DNA from 4 places in the Embleya sp. NPDC020886 genome. Region 2 is predicted to be linked to each of the others. Evidence: riboswitches for the same ligand, from Rfam matches in the RefSeq annotation. Region 2 holds a riboswitch; each other region holds the start of a gene.
The links. A riboswitch is a leader RNA that binds a small molecule or an ion and turns the genes downstream of it on or off. The one in region 2 is predicted to bind cyclic di-AMP.
Positions count from the first base shown of each region.

Region 1: it holds a riboswitch for cyclic di-AMP, as region 2 does, so the genes downstream of both, ACH4U8_RS06080 (NlpC/P60 family protein) here and ACH4U8_RS35805 (transglycosylase family protein) in region 2, are expected to answer to the same signal.
Region 3: it holds a riboswitch for cyclic di-AMP, as region 2 does, so the genes downstream of both, ACH4U8_RS24945 (transglycosylase family protein) here and ACH4U8_RS35805 (transglycosylase family protein) in region 2, are expected to answer to the same signal.
Region 4: it holds a riboswitch for cyclic di-AMP, as region 2 does, so the genes downstream of both, ACH4U8_RS26880 (NlpC/P60 family protein) here and ACH4U8_RS35805 (transglycosylase family protein) in region 2, are expected to answer to the same signal.

Region 1 is NZ_JBIRRX010000001.1:1,437,196-1,441,014, reverse strand. Features, by position in the region: gene pcrA (DNA helicase PcrA) at 1-309, opposite strand, end outside; gene ACH4U8_RS06090 (PIG-L deacetylase family protein) at 429-1,148, shown strand; gene ACH4U8_RS06085 (hypothetical protein) at 1,167-1,523, opposite strand; cyclic di-AMP (ydaO/yuaA leader) riboswitch at 1,861-2,004, shown strand; gene ACH4U8_RS06080 (NlpC/P60 family protein) at 2,014-3,102, shown strand; gene ACH4U8_RS06075 (response regulator transcription factor) at 3,195-3,819, opposite strand, start outside.
Region 2 is NZ_JBIRRX010000014.1:69,096-72,914, forward strand. Features, by position in the region: gene galE (UDP-glucose 4-epimerase GalE) at 1-872, shown strand, start outside; cyclic di-AMP (ydaO/yuaA leader) riboswitch at 1,334-1,555, shown strand; gene ACH4U8_RS35805 (transglycosylase family protein) at 1,560-2,918, shown strand; gene ACH4U8_RS35810 (PIG-L family deacetylase) at 3,029-3,819, opposite strand, start outside.
Region 3 is NZ_JBIRRX010000007.1:188,530-192,348, forward strand. Features, by position in the region: gene ACH4U8_RS24935 (phosphoenolpyruvate hydrolase family protein) at 1-464, shown strand, start outside; gene ACH4U8_RS24940 (EthD family reductase) at 546-881, shown strand; cyclic di-AMP (ydaO/yuaA leader) riboswitch at 1,073-1,267, shown strand; gene ACH4U8_RS24945 (transglycosylase family protein) at 1,373-2,005, shown strand; gene ACH4U8_RS24950 (hypothetical protein) at 2,072-2,380, opposite strand; gene ACH4U8_RS24955 (DUF6421 family protein) at 2,974-3,819, shown strand, end outside.
Region 4 is NZ_JBIRRX010000008.1:157,124-160,942, forward strand. Features, by position in the region: tRNA gene ACH4U8_RS26875 (tRNA-Thr) at 1-20, shown strand, start outside; gene ACH4U8_RS26880 (NlpC/P60 family protein) at 176-1,267, opposite strand; cyclic di-AMP (ydaO/yuaA leader) riboswitch at 1,277-1,420, opposite strand; gene ACH4U8_RS26885 (DUF3320 domain-containing protein) at 1,966-3,819, shown strand, end outside.

The DNA.
Region 1 (3,819 bases), on a different contig from region 2:
GGCCACGATGAGCAGCGGGGTCCCTTCGTGGACGACCGCGGCGCGCTGTTGCGGGTTCATCCCGTCGAGCAACCGGGCCGGATCGACCACCGGGCGCGGGGCGCCGTTGCGGTAGTAGGCGTCGCGCGGCTCGGCCGGCGGCGCGTACTGCCCTTCGTAGAGGTCGTCCGGATAGTCCTCCGGCAGGCCGTATACCTGGTTGTCGTCCGGCTCGGGCGGCAGCGGGATGTCGTCCGCGGGGCTCGTGGGGGACTTCTTGGCCGCGGTCTCGAAACCGGGCAGGGGGATGTCGTCGAAGAGGCTGCTCATCGTTCCCCGAGTCTAGGTGGGTAACAAGCGAGTCGTGCTCGGCCCTTTGTACCGAGCGAGGATCGTCGCGCCGACGACGGGTTTCCCGTCGTCGGGTCGACCGGATCAAGGAGTACATCGTGCTGGACGATCGCGACGTGGAGCGGGTTCTGGTGCTGGCCGCGCACCCCGACGACATCGATTACGGGGCGGCCGGGACGGTGGCGACCTGGACCGAGGCCGGGATCGAGGTGAGCTATTGCCTGGTCACCGACGGGGACGCGGGCGGCTTCGACCCGGCGGTGCCGCGGTCCGAGATCGGCGGGATCCGGCGGGCCGAGCAGAGCGCGGCGGCGGCGCACGTGGGGGTGCGGCGGTTGTACTGGCTCGGCCATCCGGACGGGCGGCTGGCGGCGACCTTCGAGCTGCGGCGCGACATCACCCGGGTGATCCGGCAGGTGCGACCGCAGCGCATGGTGATCCCGAGCCCGGAGCGGGACTGGAACCGGCTCGCGCCCAGTCATCCGGATCATCTGGAGGCGGGCGAGGCGGCGATGCGGGCGATCTATCCGGACGCCCGGAATCCGTTCGCGCACCCCGAGCTGCTGGAGGTGGAGGGGCTGAAGGAGTGGACCGTGTCGGAGACGTGGTTGTCGCCGACGCCGGCACCGGATCACGCGGTCGAGGTGAGCGCGGTGTTCGAACGCAAGATGGCGGCGCTGTTGTCGCACGCGAGTCAGACGAGTCACCTGTCCGGGCTGCGCGAGCAGGTCGCCGGGATGCTCACCGGCAACGCCGAGCGCTTCGGGCTGGGGGCGGGGCTGATGGCCGAGGTGTTCCGGGTGGTGGACACCCGGTAGGGCGGGGCGGCCCGGGCCTCAGGTCCACATGACCGCGATGGCGATGTTCGCCACGGTCAACAGGCCGATCGCGCCGAGCACCTTCGAGGACACCCGGTCCGCGGCGCGATTGCCCCAGACCAGCAGCAGGATGGCCAGCAGGATCACCAGCTTGGTGCCGATCTTGGCGTTGTCCACGTCCTTGTCCAGACCCGCCTGGACCACGCCGACCAGCGCCAGGCCGGTGACCAGCATGGTCAGCGCGCCGTGCGTCATCGCGGGCACGATCCGCCCGTCGCCGGTGCGCAGCGCGGACATCTGGGTGAGGAAGCCGCCGAGCAGGGACGCGATGCCCACGATGTGCAGGATCAGCAGGATCTGCCGCAGAACGTCCACGTCGTACAACTCCTCGTCGACCGTCGCGCGGCATCCGGGACGCCGCTGCAGTTGCCGCCGCAGCTTAGCCGGCGGCCGGTCGATGATCATCGGCGGGTCATATGCCGGCAATATTCGCCAAATCGACTCAAGATCGACTTTCGGGAATCCGGGCGCTTTTCCCGTGATACGCGGAGAAGGAAACGGCGGTATTGGTAAAGTTTTGGCAATGCAGGGGCCAATGGTGATGGTCGTGACACGGCTGTGACTAGTGTTCTCCGACAGGCGATCGGACTCGACGTCGGCCACCCGGTCGGCACGATCGCCTCCGCCGAATTCGGGGACGTCTTTCGGTGATGTCGGGCAACCGCCGTCACCGCGATGCGAAGCCGGAACCGGGGACCCTCGCAGTCCCTGGGGTGAATCGGTGCTCCGGCACCGTAGGGCGCCTTCTTCCGCCCGAACCCGTCAGCTAACCCGGTAGGCGGCCGAGGAAGGAGACCCGCCACCAGTGGCGTCCCAACGTCGACCCGGGCAGCACCGCAAGCCCAAGCCGCGCACCGCCGTGCGTACCGCAGCGACCGTCGTCACGGCCGCGGCGACCATGACCGGCGTGATGACCTTCGCCGGCACCGCGAGCGCGGATCCCGCGCAGACGTTCCAGCAGACCAAGGATCGCGTCAACCAACTGCACAGCGACGTGGTCAAGGCCACCGACGCCGCCAACGGCGTCGAGGAGCAGATCACCAAGCAGCAGGGCACCGCGAACCAGACCCAGGCCCGGATCACCGAGGAACAGACCGCGCTGAACGCCCTGCGCGACCAGATCGGTGTCCTGGCGGCCAACCAGTACCGCACCGGCGGCCTGCCCCCGTCGCTCTCGCTCGCGCTCAGCGGCGACCCCGAGGGCTACCTGCAGAAGTCGCAGATGATGTCCCAGCTCGACGGCCAGCAGGCCGCCAAGCTGAAGCAGATCGCGGCGCAGGCCCGCGTCCTCCAGCAGGACCGCACCGAGGCGTCCGCGCAGCTCGCCGATCTGGAGAAGCTGCGCACCGAGCTGAACAAGAACAAGACCGACATCCAGGCCAAGCTGGCCGAGGCGAACCGACTTCTGAACACGCTCACCGAGCAGCAGAAGAAGGACGTCCTGGACTCGGACGAGCACGCGAACGACTCCACCTCGCGGAACAACGACCGCAGCTCGCGGGACAAGGACAAGGAAACGCCGCCGGCGACCAACATCCCGGCCTCCGGCCGGGCCCAGGCCGCGATCAACTTCGCGTTGGCGCAGATCGGCAAGCCGTACGTCTCCGGCGCCGAGGGCCCCGGCTCGTACGACTGCTCGGGCCTGACCCAGGCGTCCTGGAAGGCCGCGAACGTCTCGCTCACCCGCACCACCTGGACCCAGATCAACGACGGTCCGCGGATCGCCAAGAGCGCCCTGCAGCCGGGCGACCTGGTCTTCTTCTACTCGGACAACCGGCACGTGGGCATGTACATCGGCAACGGCCAGATCGTGCACGCCCCGCGACCGGGCAAGACCGTGACCAAGGCCCCGCTCGACTCGATGCCGTTCCTCGCGGCCATTCGACCCGGCTAGGTCCATCGGTCGCCCGTACCATCACGACGGCGCCCTCCCGCGGATTCGTTCGCGGGAGGGCGCCGTCGTGTGTGCCGGGTGTCGGTGCTCGCTCAGACCAGCCGACGGTCGGTCGCCCAGCGGGTCAGTTCGTGCCGGTTGGACAACTGCAACTTGCGCAGTACGGCGGACACATGGGTCTCCACCGTCTTGACCGAGATGACCAACCGCCGGGCGATCTCCTTGTACGCGTAGCCGCGGGCGATCAGCCGCAACACCTCGCGCTCGCGCTGGGTGAGCCGGTCCAGGTCCTCGTCGATCGGCGGTACGTCGGTGGCCGCGAAGGCGTCCAGCACGAAGCCCGCCAGGCGCGGCGAGAACACCGCGTCGCCCTCGCCGACCCGGCCGATCGCCCGGATCAGCTCGTCGCCGGTGATCGACTTGGTCACGTAGCCCCGGGCCCCGCCGCGAATCACCCCGATCACGTCGTCGGCGGCGTCCGACACCGACAGCGCGAGGAAGCGCACGGCCGGGATCAGCGACGCGCACTGGCGCAGCACCTCGACCCCGCCGCCGCCGGGCAGGTGCACGTCCAGGAGCACCACCTCGGGGCGGGTCTCGGTGACCACGGCCACCGCGCTCGCCACGTCGTCGGCCTCGCCGACCACCTCGACGGCCTCGCCGATCTCGGCGCGCACGCCGGTCCGGAACATCCGGTGGTCGTCGACCAGGACCACC
Region 2 (3,819 bases):
TGTCCTCGGGCACCCGCGAGTTGGTCCCGGAGAAGGTGCCACTGGTGGTCGGCTCGGTGCTGGATCGGGCACTGCTCGACGAGGTCTTCCGGGCGCACGCCGTGGACGGTGTGGTGCACATCGCGGGCCGCAAGCAGGTGCCCGAATCGGTCGCGCGCCCCCTCTACTACTACGAGGAGAACGTCGAGGGTCTGCGCACCCTGCTGGCGGCCATGGTCGAGGCCGAGGTCACCCGGATCGTGTTCTCCTCCAGCGCCGCCGTCTACGGCATGCCCGACGTCGACCTCGTCGACGAGGACACCCCGTGCGTGCCGATCAACCCGTACGGCGAGAGCAAGCTCGTCGGCGAGTGGATGATCAAGGCCACGGCGCGCGCGCACAAGATCTCGTACGCCTCGTTGCGCTACTTCAACGTCGCGGGCGCGGGCGCGCCGGAGCTCGCGGACAAGGGCGTGTTCAACCTGGTGCCGATGGTGCTGGAGAAGTTGACGGCGGATCAGGCGCCGATGATCTTCGGGGACGACTACGACACCCCGGACGGCACCTGCGTGCGCGACTTCATCCACGTGGTGGACCTGGCCGAGGCGCACGTGGCCGCCACCCGTCGGCTCGCTGGCGATCCGGACGCGCGCCTGGTGCTGAACGTGGGTCGCGGCGAGGGCACGTCGGTGCGCGAGATGGTGGAACTCATCGGCGAGGTCACCGGTTTGCGCGACTTGGCTCCGGAGGTGCGGCCGCGGCGTGCGGGCGACCCGGCCCGGGTGGTGGCGAGCGCCGACCTGATCACCACCGAGTTGGGCTGGAAGGCCCGGCACGACACGTCGGACATGGTGCGCAGCGCGTGGGCCGGTTGGCGGACGCCCCGCGGCTGAGCCGCGGGGCGGGTGGCGTCGCGCCGGGGCCGTCGGCCGCCGGCGCGACGCACCTCGGTCGCCGGTGAGGATCGCCCGGGACCGTGCGGTGGGCGGGAAGTGGCCCGGGACGAATCGGATATGCGGCATTTGACCTGTGGGGCGAATCACGCCCGCCGCGGGTGCGGGCGTTCGCAGCGGTGGGCAAAGGCGCGTTCGCGCGACGCTACCCGCGATGCCGATGTGACGAGCGGGGCGTAGGTGATCGATTCCGGGCGTTCGGTATGGACGGCGACCCGGGGCCACTGTCACGCATTTCCATCGGATCCGGCACGGAACGCCAACTACGGTCCTTTCCGTAAGGGATCATCTACATTGCGCTCAACCGCAAATCGGATATTCGACGTCTATCCGACACGGACTTGTGATCTACGTCCGGGCCTGCTTAGCGTTCGATCCGTCCGTATCCCACACGGACCCCGATCGCCGGTACGCCGAATCCTGTCGCCGGCCGTTCGGGAGGCTGACGAGCACCACACGACAGGAGCGGGGGAACCACAGGTGAACCGCCGCGAACGGCCCCGATCGAAACGATCGGACGCCGCGAACGGCTTGGGGTGAAGCCACGTCCTTCGGGATGTGGCCGGGCTATCGATCTCCGGCCCGAATCCGACAGCTCACCTCGTAGGCGTGGGAGAGGATCCAGCCATGCTGTCCGGAACCGGGCGTCATCGCCGTCGCAGCACCAGTAGGACCACGCGTCTGATCGCCGCGGCGGGTGTCGCCGGAGTCGGCGTCGCCATGCCGATCATCGGCGCGGGCACGGCCCAGGCCGCCTCCGTGAGCACCTGGGACAAGGTCGCCCAGTGCGAGAGCACGGGCAACTGGCAGATCAACACCGGCAACGGCTTCTACGGCGGCCTGCAGTTCACCCAGAGCACCTGGAACGAGTTCGGCGGCACGCAGTACGCCGCGCGGGCCGACCAGGCGACCAAGGGCCAGCAGATCGCGATCGCCGAGAAGGTGCTCAAGAGCCAGGGCCCCGGTGCCTGGCCGGTGTGCTCGGTCAAGGCGGGCCTGACCCGAGGCGGCGCGACCCCCGACGTGGACACCGGCTCCTCGGCCGGCAAGACCGCGCCGAAGTCGACGCCCAAGACCGAGTCTCCCAAGGCCGAGACGCCGAAGAAGACGGTCGCCGCGCCCAAGATCGAGGTCAAGACCGAGGCGCCCAAGACCGAGACGCCGAAGACCGAGACGCCCAAGACCGAACCGGTCGCCAAGGCGGACTCCGCCGCCACGTCGTCCTACGTCGTGGTCGCCGGCGACACGCTCTCCAAGATCGCCGGCGCCGCGCATGTGCCCGGCGGTTGGCCGAAGTTGTACGAGGCCAACAAGAGCGTCGTGGGCGACAACCCCGACCTGATCTTCCCGGGCCAAAAGCTCGCGGTCGACGGCAAGGCCGCGCCGAAGATCGAGGTGCAGAAGCCGCAGGCCCCGAAGGCCGAGACCCCGAAGGCGGAGACGCCGAAGGCGGAGACGCCGAAGACGGAGACGCCGAAGACGGAGACCGCCAAGCCGGCCACGCCGAAGACCTCGGTCAAGACCGAGGCCGCCAAGACCGACTCCAAGCCCGCCTCGGCGAGCACCGAGAAGGCTTCCGGCTCGTACGTCTCCCCGGTCTCCGGCGCCACGCTCACCGCGAGCTTCGGCTCCGGTGGCTCGCGTTGGTCCAGCGGCAGCCACACCGGCCAGGACTTCGCGGTCTCGACCGGCACCACGGTGCGCGCGGTCACCTCGGGCACCGTCGTGTCGGCCGGTTGGGGCGGCGCGTACGGCAACGAGGTCGTCATCCGGCACGCGGACGGCAAGTACACCCAGTACGCGCACCTTTCCTCGATCTCGGTCAAGGCCGGGATGAAGGTGCAGACCGGCCAGAAGATCGCGCTCTCCGGCGCGACCGGCAACGTGACCGGCCCGCACCTGCACTTCGAGGTCCGCACCACGCCGAACTACGGCTCCGCGGTCAACCCGATGACGTGGCTTCGCAGCCACGGCGTCAACGTCTGATCCACCGCTCTCCCGCGCCGAACGGCGGGCGTTCCCCTCGGGGAGCGCCCGCCGTTCGCGTGTCGGGACGGGCGGCACCCGGTCGGCCCGGCCGAATGCCGGGGGCGCGGTCAGGACGGCCGGGCGGTGCGCAACGTGCCGTCCGGCCCGAGCCACAGGGCGACCGGCGCTCCGGCGCCGTCCGACGCGAGGGTGGGACCGACCGCGACCGCGGGCTCGTCGAGCACGAGCGCCGCGCCGGCCGGCCCGACCAGGACCGGGCGGCCGCGGTCGTCCCGGGTGCCCAGGTCCGTGGTGCCGTCCGGCCGGGGCAGCGGGTACAGCGCCTCGTAGCCCGCGCCCGCGCCGCGCGAGGCACCCGGCGACCAGGTGCCGGGCCCGACTTCGAGCACACTCGCGATCTCCGCGGCGCCGGCCCGCCGGTAGGCGACGCCGATCCGACCGTCGGCGCCCACCGACGCCGCGGGCGGGCCCACCGGCCGCTCGGCCGCGATCGTGCCGGGCGGGCCCGACCGGTCGCCGACCACGTCCCAGTGGCGGATGCCCTCGCGGGCCGTGCCGAAGACGCTCACCCCACCGTCCGGGCGGGTCACCGCACTCAACCCCTCGACGATCTCGCCGCCGCCCAGGTCCCGCCAGGGGGACCACGCCTCGCTGCCGGCCGGCCGGAAACGGGTGCTGATCCCCTTGTCCCGATTGCGCACGAACACGTGCAGCCCACCCGTGCCGTCGGCCTGGACCACCGGTGCGCCCGGGCCGCGTTCGCCGTCGTCGGGGCTGCCCAGGGCCCGCCATGGGCCCAATGTGCCGCCGGGCGTCGCCTCGGTCGCGGTGACGATCTCGAACCGGTCCCGATCGGCACGCCGGGCGCCGCCGATCCGCAGCGCGAACACCGCGATCC
Region 3 (3,819 bases), on a different contig from region 2:
TCGGGCTGTTCGACGGCGTCTTCCGGCAGAACCTGGAGGAGACCGGGATGGGCTACGACCTGGAGGTGGAGATGATCCGGCTGGCCGCCGAGCGCGGCCTGCTGACCGCCCCCTACGTCTTCGACGCCGAGCAGGCCCGGGCGATGACCGCGGCGGGCGCCGACATCCTGGTCCCGCATCTGGGACTGACCACCAAGGGCAGCATCGGCGCGACCACCGCGGTCACCCTCGACCAGGCGGTGGAGCGGGTGCAGCTCATGCGCGACGCGGCGGCGGAGGTGAACCCCGACGTGCTGGTGCTGTGCCACGGCGGGCCGATCGCCGAACCCGAGGACGCCGCGTACGTGCTGGCCCACACCACCGGCGTGGTCGGCTTCTTCGGCGCCTCCAGCATGGAACGGCTGCCCACCGAGGTGGCCATCACCGAGCAGGCGCGGGCGTTCAAGAGCATCGCCGCGCGCTAGTTCCATCCGGCGCCGGCGCGCCGGACGCACCGGGCACCACCGGCAGGACCCACATCCACCACACGATCGTGAGGATTCGGCATGTACAAGCTGACCGTGCTCTATGGCCACCCCGAGGACCCGGCGGCGTTCGACACCTATTACTGGGAGAAGCACGTCCCGCTCGCCCGCACCATGCCCGGGTTGACCGGCTGGACCATCGGCAAGTGCGAACCGGATCCGTCCGGCGCGCAGCCGCCCTATTACCTGGTGGTCGGGCTGTACGCACCGACCCGCGCCGGTATCGAAGCGACCCTGGATTCGCCGGAGGGGCGGGCCACGGTGGCCGACGTCGCCAATTTCGCGACCGGCGGGGCGACGTTCCTGTGGGACGAGGAGCGGGTAGTCGTACCTGTGGAGCTGCCCGCGACGGAATAGCTCGTCGCTGAAGCACGGGTGAGCACGCGGCTGCGCACCGTGGACGTCGAAGCCGTGACCTGCGGGGTTGGCGACATATCGGGCAAATCGGCGTTATTCCGCCCTATGGGGCACCTCACAAATCGCCCGAAATGTTTGCCAACCCGGCGGAGCGGTGCGTAGCTTCGTGGTTGTTCGCACAAGCGGACTCCCCGGGTGGTACGCCGAATCCTGCCGCCGCCCGAGGGAAGCAGTCGATATCGACTGGCGGCAGGAGCGGGGGAACCAAGTGAGTGCCGACATCGGCCACGTCGATGTCTGGGGTGAAGCCATGCCTGTTGCAGGCGAGGCCGGGCCAATCGTCCGAACCCGACAGCTAACTTCGTAGGCGCCCGACGAGGTAATAAATGACCTTCCGTGCCATCACCGCTCCCGTTCGCTCGCTCTCTCGTGGCCGTCGCGCCGGCATCGCCGTCGCCGCCGGTGCGGGTCTCGTCCTTCCCCTCGTGGGCATGACGGGCAGCGCGAGCGCCGCGACCTCGTCCACGTGGGACGCGGTCGCCCAGTGCGAGAGCACCGGGAACTGGGGTATCAACACGGGCAACGGCTTCTCCGGCGGTCTGCAGTTCACCCCGAGCACCTGGAACGCGTTCGGCGGCAGCCAGTACGCCTCCAGCGCCGCGCAGGCCACCAAGGACCAGCAGATCGCGGTCGCCGAGCGGGTCCTGGCGAGCCAGGGTCCGGGCGCCTGGCCGGTCTGCTCGCAGAAGGCCGGCCTGGGCAAGGGCGGCAACGCCTCCGCCACGGCCGACTCCGCGACCACCGGCAAGACCAAGAGCAAGGTCGAGCCGAAGGCCGCACCCAAGGCCGAGTCCGTGACCGAGAACGCGCCGAAGACCTCCACCGGCAACGCGCCGAAGGTCCAGGTGCAGGACAAGCAGGACAAGCAGGACGCGCCGAAGTCGGCCGCGACCAAGCAGACTTCGGGTTCCGGCAAGTACACCGTCAAGGCCGGTGACACGCTCTCCGGCGTCGCCGCGAAGCTCGGCGTCAAGGGTGGCTACAAGGCCCTGTACGCCGCGAACGCGGGCGTCATCGGGGGCAACCCCCACCTGATCTCGGTGGGCACCCAGCTCGCCGTCTGATCCAGCGTCACCACGTAGGCCCCGCCGAGTACTTCGGCGGGGCCTACGCCCGTTTCGGGGCAACGGTCAGGCGCGGGCGGGCTGTTCCGCCGGCGGTGCGGGTCGTTCGTCGGCGGTCGGGGAGGCGGGCCGGCCGGCGGCCTCGGTCCGAGCGGACCCGGTGTGGTTGAGCAGCAGGTTGAGCAGGACCGCGACGATCGAGCCGGCCGATATGCCGGACTCGGCGATCATCGCGACCTTGTCCGGGAACGCGTGGTAGAAGTCCGCGAACGCGATCGGGAAGACGCCGAAGGCCAGGGCCACCGCGACGATCAGCGCGTTGGAGCCGGCGTTCAGGTCGGCCCTGCCCAGGTGGTGGGGCGGCCACTCCGGCATACACCGTGGCCACGTGTTGCAGGGCGCCGGCCGGCATTCGCCCCGGCGGCAGGATCTCGTCCACGGGATGCACGGGCGCCGCCCCGCCGGCGGGCGGCCCGCCCGGCGCCTCGGCCGCGTTCTCGCCGGCAACGGTCTTCCTGGTGGTTCTCCGGCCCATGATCGGTGCCTCCACATCGGGTGCCGTCGCGGGACGGCCCGGCCCATCGGACATGCGGGATCGCAGGATCGTTCGCGGGATCGGGCAGCGGGAGTGGATGCGGATCCGGGGGCGCTCCCTGGCCAATATTCCGCTATACGGAATCGGTATTCCGTCAAGAAGAACGAAACTGTAGGGACGGGCCGGATCGACGGTCAACAGCCACAGACCTCGGCGACCGGGTCGGCGAAATCTTGTGCCTTCCTCCGGAGGCGCCGGATGCACCGCCGCCGCGCCCGGGAGATGATCGAACAGGGTCGCCCGGCAATCTCAACTTATTCGGGCAAAACATACCCACGACGATAAGATTGCGTTTGGAAGGGCCTTGCGGCGTTAAAATCTTTTGACATAGGTTCGCCTGACCGTGGTTCCTGCTTTCTCCTGAGAGGGTTCCATGTCGAACATGACCCGCGTAGCCGTCCGTACCGCCGTCGATCACCCGCTGTGGCCCGTGCTCAAACGGTCCGTCGCCGACCTGCGTCCGTTGCAGGCCGAGGACGGTTCGATCGAGCCGTCCGGGCACGCGTCCGCCCGGGCGCTGGTGGCCGACATCACCTCCTCGATCACCGGGCTCGCACCGCTGTTCCCGCACGACGAGGCGTACCTCGATGCCGTCGTGGCCGACTTCCGGCGCTGGTCGGCGGACGGTTTCGGCCGCCCCGACTTCCTGGACTCGCTCGTCGCGTTTCGCCCGGAGCGGGACCGGCGGGACGGGCTGGAGCACCTCGTCGTGTTCCCGATGAACACCCAGAACGGCAACCCGAAGCGCAACGTCGAGGCGGTGCTGCTGCGGGTGGTGTGGCCGCAGTGGCTGGCCGAGTTGGAGGCCGGGCGCTACGACAACGCGATGTTCGTGCCGATCGCGTTCGTCGACTTCACCGACGGCTACGACACCGACTCTGCGGTGCTCTTCCCGGAGACGGTGGCCGTGCGCGAGGTGCCGCGGTACACCTGGGGCGGCATCTTCTGCGACCGCGAGGCGGCTCGCTTCCGTCGGGTCGGCGCCGCCGCGGCGCGCACGCTCGGCCTGGAACTTCCGCCGGAGGCGGCGGAGTTGGTGCAGAGCCAGCAACTCGCCCAGGACGCGTTCGTGTTGTGGGACCTGATCCACGACCGCAGCCACATGCGCGGTCCGATGCCGTTCGACCCGTTCATGATCAAGCAGCGGATGCCGTTCTGGATGTACGCGCTGGAGGAGCTGCGGTGTGACCTGACCGCGTTCCGCGAGGCGGTGCGACTG
Region 4 (3,819 bases), on a different contig from region 2:
TTCGACTCCCTTAGGCGGCTCCTCGAAGGCCCAGGTCAGTTGGTTTCTGATCTGGGCCTTTTGCATTTTCGGGGTCGGTCCGGGCGTGATGTGTCGACGAATCGGCGCTCGGACGGGCCGGGGTATGCAAAACCCCGGCCGGGTTTCCGGCCGGGGGCATTGTGTGCGCGGGGGGTCAGCTGGGGCGAATGGCCGCGTAGAAGGGCATCGAGTCGAGCGGGGCCTTGGTTACGTTCTTGCCCGGTCGCGGGGCGTGCACGATCTGGCCGTTGCCGATGTACATGCCCACGTGCGAGTTGTCCGAGAAGTAGAACACCAGGTCGCCCGGCTGGAGGGCGCTCTTGGCGATCCTGGGACCGTCGTTGACCTGGGTCCAGGTGGTGCGGCTGAGCGAGACGTTCGCCGCCCTCCAGGACGCCTGGGTCAGGCCCGAGCAGTCGTACGAGCCGGGACCCACGCCCCGGGGCGCGTACGGCTTGCCGATCTGCGCCAGCGCGAAGTTGATCGCGGCCTGGGCCCGGCCGGAGGCCGGGATGTTGGTCGCCGGCGGCGGCGAGTCCGGCTTGTCCCGCGAGCTGCGGTCGGCGTCGCTTCGCGCACCGGTGTCGTTCTTGTGCTCGTTCGAGTTGAGGATCTCGTCCTGCTGCTTCTTGTCCAGCGTGTTCAGCAGCCGCTGGGCCTCGGCGAGCTTGGTCTGGATCTCGTTCTTGTGCGTGTTCAGCTCGGTGCGCAGCTTTTCCAGCGCGGAGAGCTGCGCGGTGGCCTCGGTGCGGTCCTGCTGGAGGACGCGGGCCTGCGCCGCGATCTGCTTCAGCTTGGCGGCCTGCTGGCCGTCGAGCTGGGACATCATCTGCGACTTCTGCAGGTAGCCCTCGGGGTCGCCGCTGAGCGCGAGCGAGAGCGACGGGGGCAGGCCGCCGGTGCGGTACTGGTTGGCCGCCAGGACACCGATCTGGTCGCGCAGGGTGTTGAGCGCGGCCTGTTCCTCGGTGATCCGGGCCTGGGTCTGGCTCGCCGTGCCCTGCTGCTTGGTGATCTGCTCGTCGACGCCGTTGGCGGCTTCGGTGGCCTTGATCACTTCGCTGTGCAGTTGGTTGACGCGATCCTTGGTCTGCTGGAACGACTGCGCGGGGTCGGCGCTCGCGGTGCCGGCGAAGGTCATCACGCCGGTCATCGTCGCCGCGGCCGTGACGACGGTCGCTGCGGTACGCACGGCGGTGCGCGGCTTGGGCTTTCGGTGCTGCCCGGATCGACGTTGGGTCGCCACTGGTGGCGGGTCTCCTTCCTCGGCCGCCTACCGGGTTAGCTGACGGGTTCGGGCGGAAGAAGACGCCCTACGGTGCCGAGGCACCGATTCACCCCAGGGACTGCGAGGGTCCCCGGTTCCGGCTTCGCGTCGCAACGACGGCGATCACTCACCGTCACCAAAACTCGTCCCCGAATTCGGCGGAGGCGATCGTGTCGACCGGGATGGCCGACGTCGAACCGATCGCCTTATCGCAGAACGATAGTCACAGGGGTGTCACGGTCGGCACCGGGAGCCTCTGCATTGCCAAAACTTTACCAAGACTTCCGTTTCATTCTCCGCTTATTACGGGAAAAGCGCGCGGATGCCCGAAAATCGATCTTGGACCGATTTGGCAATGATTGGCGGCGTGGATCAGCCGCCGGCCCAACTCCATCGATGTCACCGAACGTGAGAAATTGGTCGTCCGCAGAGCTGTGGGCCGCAGGGGTTGTCGCGTCGGCTTCGGGGCCGCGGCGGTGCGCGATAAAGCCGAAGCCACGCGCCGCGAACGCGGTTCACGGTGTGGTTGTTTCGGAGTCGTCGATCGTCCGATGGGCCTTATGGGGACGGCTGTTCGGGTGACTGGTGCGTCGGACTGCCGGCACTGAATACTTACTGCGGCCGGGGGGCCGAGGTGGGGTGCCTCCTGTGCGTATCCGCTTCGGAGGTACGTCTGCATGCAGAGTTCGCGAACGGCCGGAGTTGCGCAGCCTGGCAGTGGGGACGACGCGGCGCTCGCGCGATTGAGGGGCGTCCTGGGCGGTTGGCGGGACTCGCTGCTCGACCTGGGCGGGCGGAACCGGCTGTTGAACTTCCGGCACACCCGGATTGCCACTCTGGAGGTCGTCGCGCCGGACGCCGCCGCCGTGTTGGCCGGATTCGCTCGCGGCTGGCCGTTCGCTCCCGTCGAGTCCGACGGACGGGTCGAGGCAGGCACGGAGGCGGAGGAGGCCGAACCGGGCACCGAGACCTTCCTCGCGTACGACCTGGGTTCGGAGGCGGGCCGCACCGGTCGTGCCGACGGCCTGGTGACCCGGAAGAACACGCAGGCAGGGCTGGACGCGTCGCTCTACCAACTGCGGCAGAAGTCGGGTCAGATGTACATCGACTACGGCTTGTGGGTGCTCTGGCTGGGCGTCGGCATGTTGGAGTGGCGGGAGGCGGGCGCCGCGGAGACGTGCTTTGCTCCGCTGCTGCTCGTACCTGTGGAGCTTCGTCGGGACGCGCGGAGGCAGACGCGACTGCACCTGGCGGAGGACCAGGACCGGATCCACAATCCCGCGCTCGCGGTCAAGTTGGAGCAGTTGGGTGTCGACTGGAGCACGGTGGCCGACTGCGACGTGCTCGATTCCGACGCGGTCCTGTCGGCCGCCCGGGAGATCGCGGGCACGCAGCAGGGTTGGTCGGTCGAGGACCGCGTGGTGCTCGGCCTCTTCTCGTCGCACAAGGAGGCCATGTACCAGGATCTCCAGCAGAACGAGGAGCGCATCCTGGCCCATCCGCTGGTGCGAGCCGTCGGCCTCGGCCCCGACGCGGGACTGCCCGACGACCTGATCGACTTCGAGCCGCCCGAGATCGACCGCATCGACGAGATCCAACTGCCCGAGCGGACCCCGCTCGTGCTGAACGCGGACTCCTCGCAGCGGCAGTGCATCGCGGCCGCGCTGGACGGGCGTTCCTTCGTGATGAGCGGTCCGCCCGGTACCGGCAAGAGCCAGACGATCACCAACATGATCGCCGCACTCATGCATGCCGGCCGGTCCGTTCTGTTCGTCAGCGAGAAGGCCGCGGCGCTCGACGTCGTCCGCAATCGGCTCCGAGGTGTCGGCCTCGGGGACTTCGTAATGGCCCTGCACAGCGGTGACACCGGCAAGAAGGCGGTGGCGACCGAGCTGGAGCGGGTGCTGACCACCGAGGTACGGATCACCGGGGCGGCCGAGCACGAACTCGATCGGGCCCGTCGCCTGCGCGAGGAGCTGTCCGCCTATGCGGCGGCGATGAACCACACCCGTGAACCGCTCGGCCGTTCCCTGCACGACGTCCTGGGCCGCCTGGTGCTGCTGGAGCAGGCGGACACGCCGCAACTCACCCTCGGCGCGCGGAGCACCGACACGATCCGCCGACTCGAAGCCGGACACCTGGGGTCGATCGTGGCGGCGGCGGGCGCCGTCGGCCGGGCCTGGCGGCCGGCGGCGGAACGTGAGGCGTTCGTCTGGCGCGGGTTGAAGAGGGACTCCGCTCCCACCGCTGTGCTCGCCGAGGCCGCCGAGGCACTCGCCGACCTGGGTACGGCTGCCGAGCGTCGTCCGTTCGGGGCCACCATTCCCCAACCGCGCGCCGTGCCCGACCTACGCAGGGTCGTGACCACGTTGGAGGCGGGCCTGCCCGGACGAGACCCGGCCGCGGTCGGCACCGCCGGTGCCGGGCTCTCGGACGATCCCTCCGCCGGGTTTGCGCGGTTGGCCGAGCTGTTCGCACTGCCCGAGCCGCAGAGTATGCAGGCCGCCTTCGGCCTGCTGCAACTCGTCGAT